Regions from separate parts of the Terrabacter sp. Soil810 genome, predicted to be linked through region 1. Evidence: predicted binding sites of a transcription regulator. Region 1 holds the regulator's gene; the other holds the start of a gene.
The links. The regulator HrcA, encoded in region 1, represses chaperone genes, less so after heat shock. The targets are predictions, from matches to a motif close to TTNGCACTCGNNNNNNNCGAGTGCNAA.
Positions count from the first base shown of each region.

Region 2: groES (co-chaperone GroES) is a predicted target of HrcA. The motif match lies at 2,347-2,373, and genes of this name have one in related genera.

Region 1 covers NZ_LMSW01000011.1:1,047,420-1,054,052, forward strand. The annotation lists gene ASG96_RS10725 (aldehyde dehydrogenase family protein) at 1-1,205, shown strand, start outside; gene ASG96_RS10730 (CHAP domain-containing protein) at 1,482-3,092, shown strand; gene ASG96_RS10735 (DUF3097 domain-containing protein) at 3,116-4,000, opposite strand; gene hrcA (heat-inducible transcriptional repressor HrcA) at 4,168-5,211, shown strand; gene dnaJ (molecular chaperone DnaJ) at 5,293-6,426, shown strand; gene ASG96_RS10750 (16S rRNA (uracil(1498)-N(3))-methyltransferase) at 6,445-6,633, shown strand, end outside.
Region 2 covers NZ_LMSW01000003.1:177,596-184,228, reverse strand. The annotation lists gene ASG96_RS04820 (metalloregulator ArsR/SmtB family transcription factor) at 107-436, shown strand; gene ASG96_RS04815 (SRPBCC family protein) at 433-936, shown strand; gene ASG96_RS04810 (class I SAM-dependent methyltransferase) at 1,059-2,300, opposite strand; gene groES (co-chaperone GroES) at 2,524-2,820, shown strand; gene groL (chaperonin GroEL) at 2,934-4,550, shown strand; gene ASG96_RS04795 (WhiB family transcriptional regulator) at 4,744-5,031, opposite strand; gene shbA (RNA polymerase sigma factor ShbA) at 5,409-5,975, shown strand; gene ASG96_RS04785 (hypothetical protein) at 5,972-6,633, shown strand, end outside.

The sequences.
Region 1 (6,633 bases):
TCGACCACACCCTGCGCCACCTGCGCGCGTGGACCGCTCCGCGCCGGGTGAGGGTGCCGCTCTCGCTCGCCCCGGGGCGGGCCAAGGTGGTGCGGGAGCCGCTCGGCGTCGTTCTCGTCATCGCCCCGTGGAACTACCCGGTGCAGCTCTGTCTCGCACCGCTCGTCGGCGCGCTCGCCGCCGGGAACGCCGTCGTCATCAAGCCGAGCGAGGTGGCCCCGGCGACGTCACAGGTGCTCGGGCGCCTGCTGCCCGAGCACCTCGACGCGTCGGCGGTGCACGTCGTCGAGGGAGCGGTCCCGGAGACGACGGCACTGCTCGCCGAGCGGTTCGACCACATCTTCTACACGGGCAACGGGACGGTCGGTCGTGTCGTCCTCGAGGCCGCCGCGCGACACCTGACGCCGGTGACGCTCGAGCTCGGCGGCAAGTCGCCGGCCTATGTGGCCGACGACGCCGACCTCGAGGTGACGGCGCGCCGTCTCGTGTGGGGCAAGTTCACCAACGCCGGACAGACCTGTGTGGCGCCGGACTACGTCCTGGCAAGCCGGGCGACCCTGGACGCCCTCAAGCCCCTTCTCGTGCAAGCGATCCAGGAGGCCTTCGGCGACGACCCGGCGGCCTCGGCCGACTACGGGCGCATCGTCGACGGTCGCCACTTCGAGCGGCTCACCGCCCTGGTCGACCCGGCGCGCGTCGTCACCGGTGGTCGGTCCGACGCGTCCTCGCGCTACCTCGAGCCGACGGTCGTCGAGGTCGCCGACCCCGACGACCCGCGCGAGCTCGTCATGGGCGAGGAGATCTTCGGGCCGATCCTGCCCCTCGTCGCGGTCGAGGGGCTCGACGCGGCCGTCGGCGTCGTCAACCGCCGCGACAAGCCGCTCGCGCTCTACGTCTTCACGACGTCGGACGAGGTGCGTGAGCGCTTCGTGCGCGACACGTCGTCTGGTGCCCTCGGCTTCAACATCCCGCTCGCCCACCTCGCCGTCCCGGGGCTGCCCTTCGGCGGGGTCGGGGCGAGCGGCATGGGCGCGTACCACGGGGAGCGCTCGGTGGCGCTCTTCTCGCACGACAAGGCCGTGCTCTCGATGCCGACGCGACCGGACACGACGGTGTGGGTGCGTCCACCCTTCACCTCGCTCAAGGAGCAGGTCATCGCCCGCGTGGCCTTCCCGGGGCGCCGGCGGCCAGGGGGCCGGTCGTGACCTCGCCTGGACGGTGAATGACAGCCGTGTCATTAACACAGGTGTGGCTGGAGGTCACTTAGGTCTCTCGCGTGTCGCATGGGATTTCTGGGAAACCAGTGATCGCGTGGCCCGATTGTCCTAGATTGCCGAGTGCACCCTCGGCGACCACGGGAGACACCTATGCCACGCGCGCGCGACGTCTCGGCCGAGCCCCGTCCCGCCGGACCCCGTCCCGCCGGACCCCGTCCTCTGACCGCGCGGCCCTCACGGACGCGGGCGGGTGCCCTCCTCGTCGTGGTGGTCGCCCTGCTGCTCGGCGCCGTCGGGACGGTCGGCCTGGCCGGACCGGCCCGCTCCGCCGAGTGGATCGTGCTCTGCACCGGCTACGACCCGTGCCAAGCGGCCGGCTACCCGCACGGGGGCTACAAGGAGAACAACGCGACGAGCTACTGGCGCCAGTCGACCGGTCACAACTGCACGAACTACGTCGCCTACCGCCTCGTCAGGAACGGCCTGCCGAACACCAAGCCGGCGTCGCTGTCGGGCAACGCCTCCAACTGGGGTCCGTCCTTCCCGGGCCAGACGAACGACGACCCGGCCGTCGGCTCGGTCGCCTGGTGGAACACCTCCTTCTCCTCGACAGGACACGTCGCCTACGTCGAGAAGGTGGTCTCGGCCGACGAGATCCTCGTCTCGGAGGACAACTGGGGCGGCGACTTCAAGTGGCGCAAGGTCACGCGGGGCGGTGGCAGGTGGCCCAACGGCTTCATCCACCTCAAGGACCAGGGCGCCACGGTCGTCGACACCGACGTCTACCGTCCCGTCACCCCGACCCGTCTGCTCGACACCCGCACCGGCCTCGGCGCCCCGGCCGCGAAGGTCGCGGCGGGCACCTCGATCGCCCTGCAGGTGAGCGGCCGTGCCGGCATCCCGAGCGGTGGGGTCGGCACCGCGGTGCTCAACGTGACGGTCACCGCGCCGGCGGCCGCCGGCTACCTCACGAGCTACCCGTCCGGCGCGACGCGCCCCGGCTCGCGGAGCCTCACGTACACGACCGCGGGCACGGTCAGCGAGCTCGTGCCGGCGAGGCTCGGCACCGACGGCAGGGTCCGGTTCTACACCTCGGCGACCACGCACCTCGTCGCGGAGGTCGTCGGCTGGTACCCCACGACGGGGCATCTCGTCTCGGTCACCCCGACCCGTGTCCTCGACACGCGCACGGGCCTCGGCACCGCGCAGGTGCGCATCCCCGCGGGCGGCAGCGTCGACCTGCCGGTCGCCGGGGCCGGCATCGTGCCGAGCACGGGGGCGTCAGCCGTCGTCCTCTCCGTCTCCGCGGTCGCGCCCGGCGCCGGGGGCTGGCTGACGGCATACCCGACCGGGACGACCCGGCCGACGACGGCCCACGTGCGCTACGACGCCGACGCCGCCATGACGGGTGCGGTCGTGTCGCGGATCGGCACCGGCGGGAAGGTCACGATCCAGTCGACGGCCGGGACCGACCTGCTCGTCGACGTCGTGGGTTGGTTCAAGACCGGCGGTGACCACGTCGCGGTCACCCCGGCCCGGCTGCTCGACACGCGCATCGGGCTCGGCGCGCCCACGGGCCGGGTCGCGGCAGGGTCGACCGTGTCGGTGCCCATCCTCGGCCGCGCCGGGGTGCCGACCGTCGGCGTGGCCGCGGTGTCGATCACGCTGACACCCATCGCCCCGACGGCGACGACGGCCGTCACGGCCTACGCCTCGGGCACGACCCGACCGAGCCCCGCCAACGTCACCGTGGCCTCGGGCCGCACGCGGGTCAACGCCGTCGTGGTCCCCGTCGGTGTGGGCGGGTCGATCACGGTGCACACGAGCGCCGCGTCCTACCTCGTCGTCGACGTCCAGGGCTACCTCAAGAGGTGAGCCCGGGTCCTCGGGCCCGGCGCTCAGGCGCTGGGCTCGGTGACGAAGTCGATGAGCTCCTCGACGCTCGCGAGCAGCGTCGGCTCGAGGTCGGCGTAGGTGCGCACCGTCCCGAGGATGCGCTTCCACGCGTTGGCGATGTCGGCCTGGCTCGCGTGGGCCCAGCCCACCTCGGCGCAGATGCCGTGCTTCCACGACGTGCCGCGCGGGATGACCGGCCACTGCTGCCAGCCGAGCCGCTCCGGGCGCACGGACTGCCACACGTCGACGTAGGGGTGGCCGAGGATCCTCACGTGCTGGGAGAGGCCCGGCAGCGCCTGCGCCTGAGCGACGATGCGGGCCTCCTTCGTGCCGGGGACGAGGTGGTCGACGAGGACGCCGAGGCGACGGCCGGGCCCCGGCTGGAACTCGGCGATGATGCCGGCGAGGTCGTCGACGCCGTCCATCAGCTCGACGACGACCCCCTCGACGCGCAGGTCGTCGCCCCAGACCTTCTCGACGAGCTCGGCGTCGTGGCGGCCCTCGACGTAGATCCGCGAGCCGCTCGCGACGCGGGCCCGGGCACCCTCGACGGCCACGGAGCCGCTCGCGGTCCTGGAGGCGGCCCGTCTCGCCTCCGCGAGCGCGGTCCCGGCGGCAGCCTGCGGGGGAGTGAGCGTCACCGGAGCGCCGTCGACGAGGAAGCCGGGGCCCAGCGGAAACGCCTTGGTGCGGCCATGGCGGTCCTCGAGGTGGACGACGTGCATGCCGCCCGCCTTCTCCACCCGCACCACGGCGCCGACCCAGCCGGTCTCGACCTCCTCGACGACGAGGTCGGGCTCCGCCGGGGTCGGGGTGGACCGGCCGCGCCGCGGGGCACGCCAGTCGCCGGTGAGGACGTCGGATCCGTAGCGATCGTTGGGGGACACGACAAGCGAGGGTATGCCGCCGGGCGGCGACCCACGCAGCCGCCACGCGGGCAGGGGAGGTGGCGGCGCGACGGCATACGGTTGGATGAAGTCGGAGATCCGCGAGGCACGACGTAGACTTGGCACTCGTCGATCGAGAGTGCCAAGCCCGTGAAGGAGGGGACGCGATGAGCGAGGACCGTCGGCTGATGGTGCTGCGCGCGATCGTGCAGGACTACGTCCAGACCTCCGAGCCGGTGGGCAGCCGGGCTCTCGTCGAGCGCCACCACCTCGGGGTGAGTGCCGCGACCGTGCGCAACGACATGGCCCTGCTCGAGGAGGAGGGCCTCATCCACGCGCCGCACACGTCGGCGGGGCGAGTGCCCACCGACGCCGGCTACCGCGTCTTCGTCGACCGCCTCAGCGCCGTCAAGCCGCTCGGCTCGGGAGAGCGTCGTGCGATCGGCCAGTTCCTCGAAGGGGCCGTCGACCTCGACGACGTCGTCGACCGCACTGTGCGCCTCCTCGCGAGCCTGACCCGACAGGTCGCCGTCGTGCAGTACCCGTCGCTCACGCGGTCGACGGTGCGCCACATCGAGCTCGTGCCGATGGGGTCGTCGCACCTGATGATCGTGCTCATCGTCAACACCGGCCGCGTCGAGCAGCGCGTCGTCGACACGGGGCGCGTGCTCTCGGACGGCACCGGTGAGGCGCTCGTCGCCTCGATCCGCTCCCGCATCAACGAGGTGGCCACCGGCGTGCCGTTCACCGTGGCCGCGACCCGGCTGCGACGCCTCGTCGACGACGTCGACGAGGCCGACCGGGCGGCGATGGAGGCCGTCGTGTCCGCCCTCGGTGACGCCCTCGTCGAGGAGCGCGAGGAGCGCGTGGTCCTCGCCGGCCAGGCCAACCTCGCTCGCGCCGGCACCGACTTCCCGCGCACCATCGGCCCGATCCTCGAGGCCCTCGAGGAGCACGTCACCCTGCTGCGCCTCCTCGGCCAGCTCGGTGACGACCCCGACCTCGTGTCGGTGCGCATCGGCACCGAGAACCCCGTGACCGGGCTCCAGTCCACGTCCCTCGTGTCGATGGGCTACGGCTCCGGCGCCGAGCGCGTCGCGAGCCTCGGGGTGCTGGGCCCGACCCGGATGGACTACCCGACGACGATGGCGTCGGTCCGCGCCGTCGCGCGCTACGTCTCCGAGATCCTCGACGAGAACCAGGCCACCTGACCCACCTGCACCACCGCGGCCAGTCCGCCGGCGCAGCGCCGCGCCGGAACCGAAAGCACCACGTACCGAAGGAATCTCAGCTTGAACGACTACTACGCCGTCCTCGGGGTCTCGCGCGACGCGAGCCAGGAGGAGATCAAGAAGGCCTACCGTCGGCTCGCCCGCAAGCTGCACCCGGACGTGAACTCCGGCGCCGAGGCCGAGGAGGAGTTCAAGCGGGTGTCGCAGGCCTACGACGTGCTCTCCGACCCGCAGAAGCGCCAGTCCTTCGACATGGGCGCCGACCCGTTCGCGTCGGGCGGCGGTGCCGGATTCGGTGCGGGACAGGGCTTCTCGTTCAGCGACGTCATGGACGCCTTCTTCGGCGCGGGCGCCCAGGCCGGCACGCGAGGTCCGCGGGCGCGCGTGCAGCGCGGCCAGGACGCCCTCGTGCGTCTGGACATCGACCTCTCGAAGGCCGTCTTCGGCTCCGAGGAGGAGCTGACGCTCGACACCGCCGTCGGCTGCAAGCGCTGCGACGGCGACGGCGCCGAGCCCGGCACCGGTCGCCAGACCTGCCCGATCTGCAAGGGCGCCGGTGAGGTGCAGCAGATCCAGCGCAGCTTCCTCGGCCAGGTCATGACCTCGCGCCCGTGCGTCAACTGCCAGGGCTACGGCTCGACGCTCACCGACCCGTGCCACGACTGCTCGGGTGACGGCCGCGTGCGCACCCGCCGCTCGCTCAAGCTCAAGGTGCCCGCCGGTGTCGACACCGGCACCCGCATCCAGCTGACCGGCGAGGGCGAGGTCGGGCCCGGCAACGGACCCAAGGCCGACCTCTACGTCGAGATCCGCGTCGTCAACCACGAGACCTACACCCGCCGCGGCGACGACCTGCACTGCAACGTCGAGCTGCCCATGGCGGCAGCCGCTCTCGGGACGAGCTTCAAGCTCTCGACGTTCGACGGCATGCAGGACCTCGACATCAAGCCCGGCACCCAGAGCGGCGACGTGCTCACCCTGCGCGGTCTCGGCGTGACCCACCTACGGCACGGCGGGCGTGGCGACCTGCTCGTGCACGCCACGGTGCAGACGCCGACGCGCCTGACGGAGGAGCAGCGCGAGCTGCTGCACCAGTTCGCGACCCTGCGCGGCGAGGAGCGCCACGAGGGTCGGCTGACGCCGGCCAACAAGGGCCTCTTCGGCAAGCTGCGCGACGCCTTCAAGGAGAAGTGAGCCGCACGTGAGCGCCCGGTGACCCACCAGCTCTTCCTCGGCGAGCCGTCCGCGGTCGCCGAGGCCGTCGCCGGGTCTTCGCTGCTGCTCGAGGGTGACGAGGGCCGCCACGCCGCGGCCGTCGTGCGCATCCGCCCCGGCGAGCGCTACTACATCGCCGACGGTGCGGGTCGCCGCCTGCTGCTCGAGGCCACCGACGTCGACCGG
Region 2 (6,633 bases), on a different contig from region 1:
TCACAACACACCCGGGACGGATCGCGGTGGGTTGTGACCTGCTCGGTGTGTTGCGGGACAAGGACGTACCTTGTGAGTTACGTAACTCAAGCGTTACCCTCAACGCATGAGCGGCACCTGGGAAGCGCTGACCGACCCGACCAGGCGGTCCATCGTCGAGCACCTCGCCCGTGAGGAGCTGACCGCGGGCGAGGTCGCGGCACTCTTCGACGCGGCGCGCCCCGGCATCTCGCGGCACCTGCGGGTGCTGCGCGAGGCCGGTGTCGTCGAGGCGGAGGCCGTCGCCCAGCGGCGCGTCTACCGGCTCGCGCCGGGTGCGCTCGACGAGGTCGAGCAGTGGTGCCGCGAGGTCCGCTCGTTCTGGGGGCAGCGTCTCGACGCCCTCGACACCGAGATCGCCCGCGGCGTGCGGGCCCGACGGCAGGAGCAGGGATGAGCGAGCAGCTGACGCAGGTGCTGGGGCGGATCGAGCGGGACGGTGACGACCCGGGCGCCCTCGCGATCGTCTTCGACCGGCACTATGCGACATCACCCGAGGACCTCTGGCAGGCGTGCACCGACCCGGACCGTCTGGCCCGCTGGTTCGCGCCCGTTGCCGGGGACCTACGCCCCGGAGGCGAGTTCGCCATCCACTTCGACGACGGCGACGTCCCGCGCTGTCGCGTCGTCAGGTGCGAGCCACCCCACCGGCTCGTCTGGGAGTGGCCGATCCGCGAGGCGCCGACCGTCGTCACAGTCGAGGTGAGCGCCGACGGCGAGGGGTCGCGCCTCGTCCTGCGGCACGCGCGGCTCACGGACGGCCAGGTCGCGGGGTATGCCGCGGGCTGGGACACCTACGTCCGCGCCCTCGACGCCCACGTCGACGGCACGCCGGCGCCGGACTGGGGCATCACGTGGAGCGCCCTGCACGAGCTGTACGCCGCCGCCGCGACCTGAGCCGGTCGGCCCTCGGTGTGGACCTGCTGATGGTGCTGCGGTTGGTGGGGCGATCACCCCACCATCCGCAGCACCATCAGGCAGACCATGGGGTGGGCGACAGGGAGCCCGGGACGGCTGCGTCAGGCAGGCGTGACGACGAGGGCAACCTGGCCGCCGCCGACCCGGGTCAGGACGAGCGTCGCCTCGGAGCCACCCTTGCCCCGGCCGGTCATCTTCAGCTGTCGCCGCAGCAGGTCGGCATCGAGGGTCACGCCGCGCTTCTTGATCGTCACGCGGTCGTGACCGTGGTCGCGCAGCCAGCGGGCGAGGCGCTTGGTCGACAGGGGCATCGCCTCGACGACCCGGAAGCGCCGGGCCCAGGCCAGCTCGCGAGCCACGCCGCTCGAGACGTAGCCGACTCCGGTGGCGAGCTCGGCGCCGTCGACGGCCGCGACGAGCGCGCCCGTGAGTCCGGCCCGGATGACGGCGCGGTCGGGCTCGTAGAGCCATTCGCCGATGTCGGTGACCGACCCGAGCCCCGGGCGCCGTGCGCCGTCGGCCGCGTCGGCCTCGGTGACCACGGAGGTGGAGGTCTCGGTGCACACGGCAGCGGTGCGTCCGGCGCTCGCGACGAGCGGTCCCCACCAGACCGCGCACTCGAGCACCTCACCGTGCCACGACGTCCACTGCGCCTCGGCGCCCCGGGGGACCGACCCGTGCGGGAAGCCGGGGGAGAGCTTGGCGCCCGTCGCCGGCACCTGCCCGGCGAACTCCAGCACCTGCGACCACGACGGCGAGATGGCGTCGAGCGAGAAGACGCGCTTCGTGCGGCCGCTGATGTCGGCCACTCCGGTGACGCGGCGGGCCGGGTCGAGCCACAGCCCGAGGTGGCGTCGTCCCTCGCCCTCCGGGAGGCGCACGTCCTCGGCGAGCCCGTGCGTGACCCGGGCGGACGGCCAGTGGCGCAGGTTGACGGCGGCGATGCGGGCGGTCGTGTCGTCGGCGTCGACGGCGTGGACCGTCAGGTCGAGGCCGGCGAAGGCCATCGCGTCGGACCCCAGCCCGCACCCGAGGTCGTAGACGTCGCGGACCCCGGCGGCGGCGTACCGGTGCGCGTGGCGCGCGGCGATCGCCAGGCGCGTCGACTGCTCGAGGCCGTCGGGGGTGAAGAGCATGCCGGCGGCGAAGTCGCCGAACTTCTCGACCCCGCGTGAGCGCAGCCGCGACTGGGTCATCGCCGCCGCGACGAGGTCGGCGGCGAAGCCCGCCTCACGCAGCCGATCCTGCAGGTGCAGCGAGCCGCCCTCGTCGTAGGGAGGCAGCGACTGGAGCAGCGCCCAGCCCTCACCCGCGGAGAGGCGATCGACCATGGCGGCGTCCATGGGCTCATCCTGCCAGCGCCCGGCGGACCACGACGCGCCGCCGAATCTGGCACTCGACTTGACCGAGTGCTAACGGCAAACCTAGATTCATCCTGTTGGCACTCTCGACCTGAAAGTGCCAGCACCCTCATCGAGGGAGGTCGACCCCCGCGACGGCGGCCAGCCTCGAAGAGCCCACAGTCCGTAGTCAGTTTCCGACTGTCCCGAAGGGAAGGTCACCACCGTGTCGGTTTCCATCAAGCCGCTCGAAGACCGCATCGTCGTCAAGTCCCTCGAGGCCGAGCAGACCACTGCGTCCGGCCTCGTCATCCCGGACACGGCCAAGGAGAAGCCCCAGGAGGGCGAGGTCCTCGCTGTCGGCCCCGGCCGCTTCAACGACACCGGCACCGAGCGCGTCCCGCTCGACGTCAAGGTCGGCGACAAGGTCATCTACAGCAAGTACGGCGGCACCGAGGTCAAGTACGGCGGCGAGGAGTTCCTGATCCTCTCCGCGCGTGACGTCCTCGCCATCGTCGGCTGACCCAGCCGTATGCCGTGAACGCACCCCGGTGAGCCCCACTGGGGTCTCCCCGGGGTGCGTCTCGTTTCACGTAAGCACAGCAACCGCAAAGCAACCCGAGCCAAAGGAACACCATGGCCAAGCAGCTGGAGTTCGACGACTCCGCCCGCAAGTCGCTCGAGCGCGGCGTTGACGCGCTCGCCAACGCCGTCAAGGTGACGCTCGGCCCGAAGGGCCGCAACGTCGTCATCGACAAGAAGTGGGGCGCCCCCACGATCACGAACGACGGCGTGACCATCGCCCGCGAGATCGAGCTCGAGGACGCCTACGAGAACCTCGGCGCCCAGCTCGCCAAGGAGGTCGCGACCAAGACCAACGACGTCGCCGGTGACGGCACGACGACCGCGACGGTGCTCGCCCAGGCCATGGTGAAGGAGGGCCTGCGCAACGTCGCCGCCGGCGCCGCCCCGGCCGCGCTCAAGCGCGGCATGGACAAGGCCGTCACCGCGGTCAACGACCGCCTCCTCGAGAACGCCCGCGAGGTCGACGGCAAGGACGAGATCGCCTCCGTCGCGACGCTCTCCGCCCAGGACGCCACCCTCGGTGGCCTCATCGGCGAGGCGTTCGACAAGGTCGGCAAGGACGGCGTCATCACCGTCGAGGAGTCCTCGACGACGGCGACCGAGCTCGAGTTCACCGAGGGCATGCAGTTCGACAAGGGCTACCTCTCGGCCTACTTCGTCACCGACACCGAGCGCATGGAGACCGTCCTCGAGGACGCCTACGTGCTCATCAACCAGGGCAAGATCTCCTCGGTCGCCGAGGTGCTCCCGATCCTCGAGAAGGTCGTGCAGTCGGGCAAGCCGCTGCTCATCATCGCCGAGGACGTCGACGGCGAGGCCCTCTCGACGCTCGTCGTCAACAAGATCCGCGGCACGTTCAACGTCGCGGCCGTCAAGGCCCCCGGCTTCGGCGACCGCCGCAAGGCCATGCTCCAGGACCTCGCCATCCTCACCGGTGGCCAGGTCATCGCGCCCGAGGTCGGCCTCAGCCTCGACCAGGCCGACCTGACCGTCCTCGGCCAGGCCCGCCGCGTCGTCCTCACCAAGGACAACACGACGATCATCGACGGCAACGGCGAGGAGGGCGAGGTCTCCGGCCGCGTCCACCAGATCAAGGCCGAGATCGAGCGCACCGACTCCGACTGGGACCGCGAGAAGCTCCAGGAGCGCCTCGCCAAGCTCGCCGGTGGCGTCTGCGTCATCAAGGTCGGCGCCCACACCGAGGTGGAGCTCAAGGAGAAGAAGCACCGCATCGAGGACGCCATCTCGGCGACCCGCGCGGCCATCGAGGAGGGCATCGTCGCCGGTGGCGGCACGGCCCTCATCCACGCGGCCTCCGCCATCGACGCCCTCGAGCTGACCGGTGACGAGGCCACGGGTGCGTCCATCGTGCGCAAGGCCGTCGCCGAGCCCCTGCGCTGGATCGCCGAGAACGCCGGCCTCCAGGGCTACGTCGTCACCTCCAAGGTCGCCGAGCTCCCGCTCGGCCAGGGCCTCAACGCGGCCACGGGCGAGTACGGCGACCTCATCGCCGCCGGCGTCATCGACCCGGTCAAGGTCACCCGTTCCGCGCTGCGCAACGCCGAGTCCATCGCGTCGATGATCCTCACGACCGACACGCTCGTCGTCGAGAAGCCCGAGAACGAGGAGCCCGCGGCCGGCGGTCACGGCCACGGCCACGGTCACTGACGCACCGCGCCACACGGCATACGACCACGGGCCCTGACGGGCCCCGCGTCGGCGCCTGACACGACAGCGAGGGCCGCTCCCCGACGGGGAGCGGCCCTCGCTGCGTCTCGACCTCCGCGACCCCGTCGTATCTCGCGGGCCGGTCGAGCGGCTGCGTGGTCGCCGACGGCGTGTGCCGGCGACCGTCAGGTGGTCAGGAGGCCTCCTGGATGCCGTCGTAGAGGACCTCGCGCTCGGCCTCGGTCAGCCCGCCCCAGACGCCGTAGGGCTCGCGGACCTCGAGGGCGTGCGAGCGGCACTGGGCCACGACGGGGCAGGCGGCGCAGACGGCCTTGGCCTGGGCGTCACGGTTGCGGCGGCGCGGGCCGCGCTCGCCCTCGGGGTGGAAGAAGACCTCGGGGCTGACGCCGCGGCAGGCACCGTCCAGCTGCCAGTCCCACAGGTCGGCAACCGGTCCGGGCAGGCGGGTGATCTCGGCCATGAACTCGTCTCTCGGTGGGGCGGTTGTGTCCGCCGTGTCGTACCGGCCCGCTCGGTGCGTGTGGTGGGTCGCGGAGCCGCGGAATCGACGCTAACCGGGCATGCGATCACGGATAAAGAGCGGAATCTTAAGGACTTGTTCAAGAATTGCCATCTGGATGGCATGCTCGTCCGAGGAGGCGGATCCGACCGTCCGTACTCGTCCGGAGGGGCCCGCCGGCACTACCATGGGCCCCGCTCTGGGGAGCGCACCGACGGCGGCGCGGACGAAGGCGTCGCCAGCACAGACGACAGTTCGGGGGGACGACAGCTCACATGGGTCTTGGATGGTCCACGCACACCGGCGTAACGCCGGGTGGCGTTGGTGCGATGGAGCGGATGGACGCTCCATCGCTTCGTGAGCTTGCGGCGCTCGCCGTGCGTGACGACAACGCACGCGACGTGCTGCTGGCGCGCGTCAGGGACATGGCCCTGCGGTACTCCCGCGTCCGCCTGGGCCGTTTCGGCGCCGAGGACACAGCCCAGGACGTCGCTCAGGAGGTGTGCATGGCCGTCATGACCGCCCTGCCGACCTACCAGGAGCGCGGGCTGCCCTTCGAGGCGTTCGTCTACACGATCACCTCCCGCAAGCTCGCCGACGCCCAGCGTGCCGCGATGCGCGGGCCTGCACCCGTTGCCGACGTCCCCGACGGCCCTGACGACGGTCCCTCGCCCGAGTCCGTCGCCGTCATGCGCGACGACGCCGCGACCGCGATGGCCCTCATGCAGCAGCTCCCGACCCAGCAGCGCGAGATCCTGACGCTCCGCGTGGCGGTCGGGATGAGCACCGACGAGACGGCCGCCGCCCTGGGCATGTCCGCGGGCGCCATCCGCGTCGCGCAGCACCGGGCCCTGACCAAGCTCCGCGCGATGATCGCCCAGGCCGGGGAGGGTGACGTCGCATGAACGACCTGTCCCCCATGAGCGACCTCATCGCCGACGACCTCCTGCTCGACCGGCTCGGCGGACGTGTCCACGCCGGGTCCGAGCCCGTCGCCGGCCTGCTCGGCGCCCTCGCCGCGCACGCCGACACCCCGCTCCCGTCGCGCTCCGGACGTCGGCGCATCGCCAACAAGCACCGCTACCTCGGGGCGTTCGCAGCCCTCGCGGTGGCAGCCTCCGGCGCCGGCGTCGCGGCGGCCGTCACGCTTCCCTCCAACGGTCCGAGCCAGGCCGACCGCGCGCGCATCGTCCAGAAGATGGACGAGAGCGCCCGGAGCGACGCCCCGAGCGCCCTGCTCTCCCGGCTCGGCCTGCCCCAGACGTCCGGCACCACCTACGCCAAGGGTCTCGTGCTCGCTCGCGCCGACGACGGCAGCATCGTGCTGCTGCCCGCCGGGGTCGTCGCCGCCCAGATGCGGGCGGCTGCGGCAGGCACCCACGGGATGCCCGGAGCCGTGGCCGGTGCTCAGGGCGGTGGCCCCGGCGCCAACGGTCCGGCAGGCAACGGGCAGGCGGGCAACGGGCAGGCGGGCAACGGGCAGGCGGGCAACGGCCCGGGCGGTACCGGAGGCACGGTGGGGTCCGGCGGGACGACCTCCGACCAGGGCGGCACGGTGGCCGG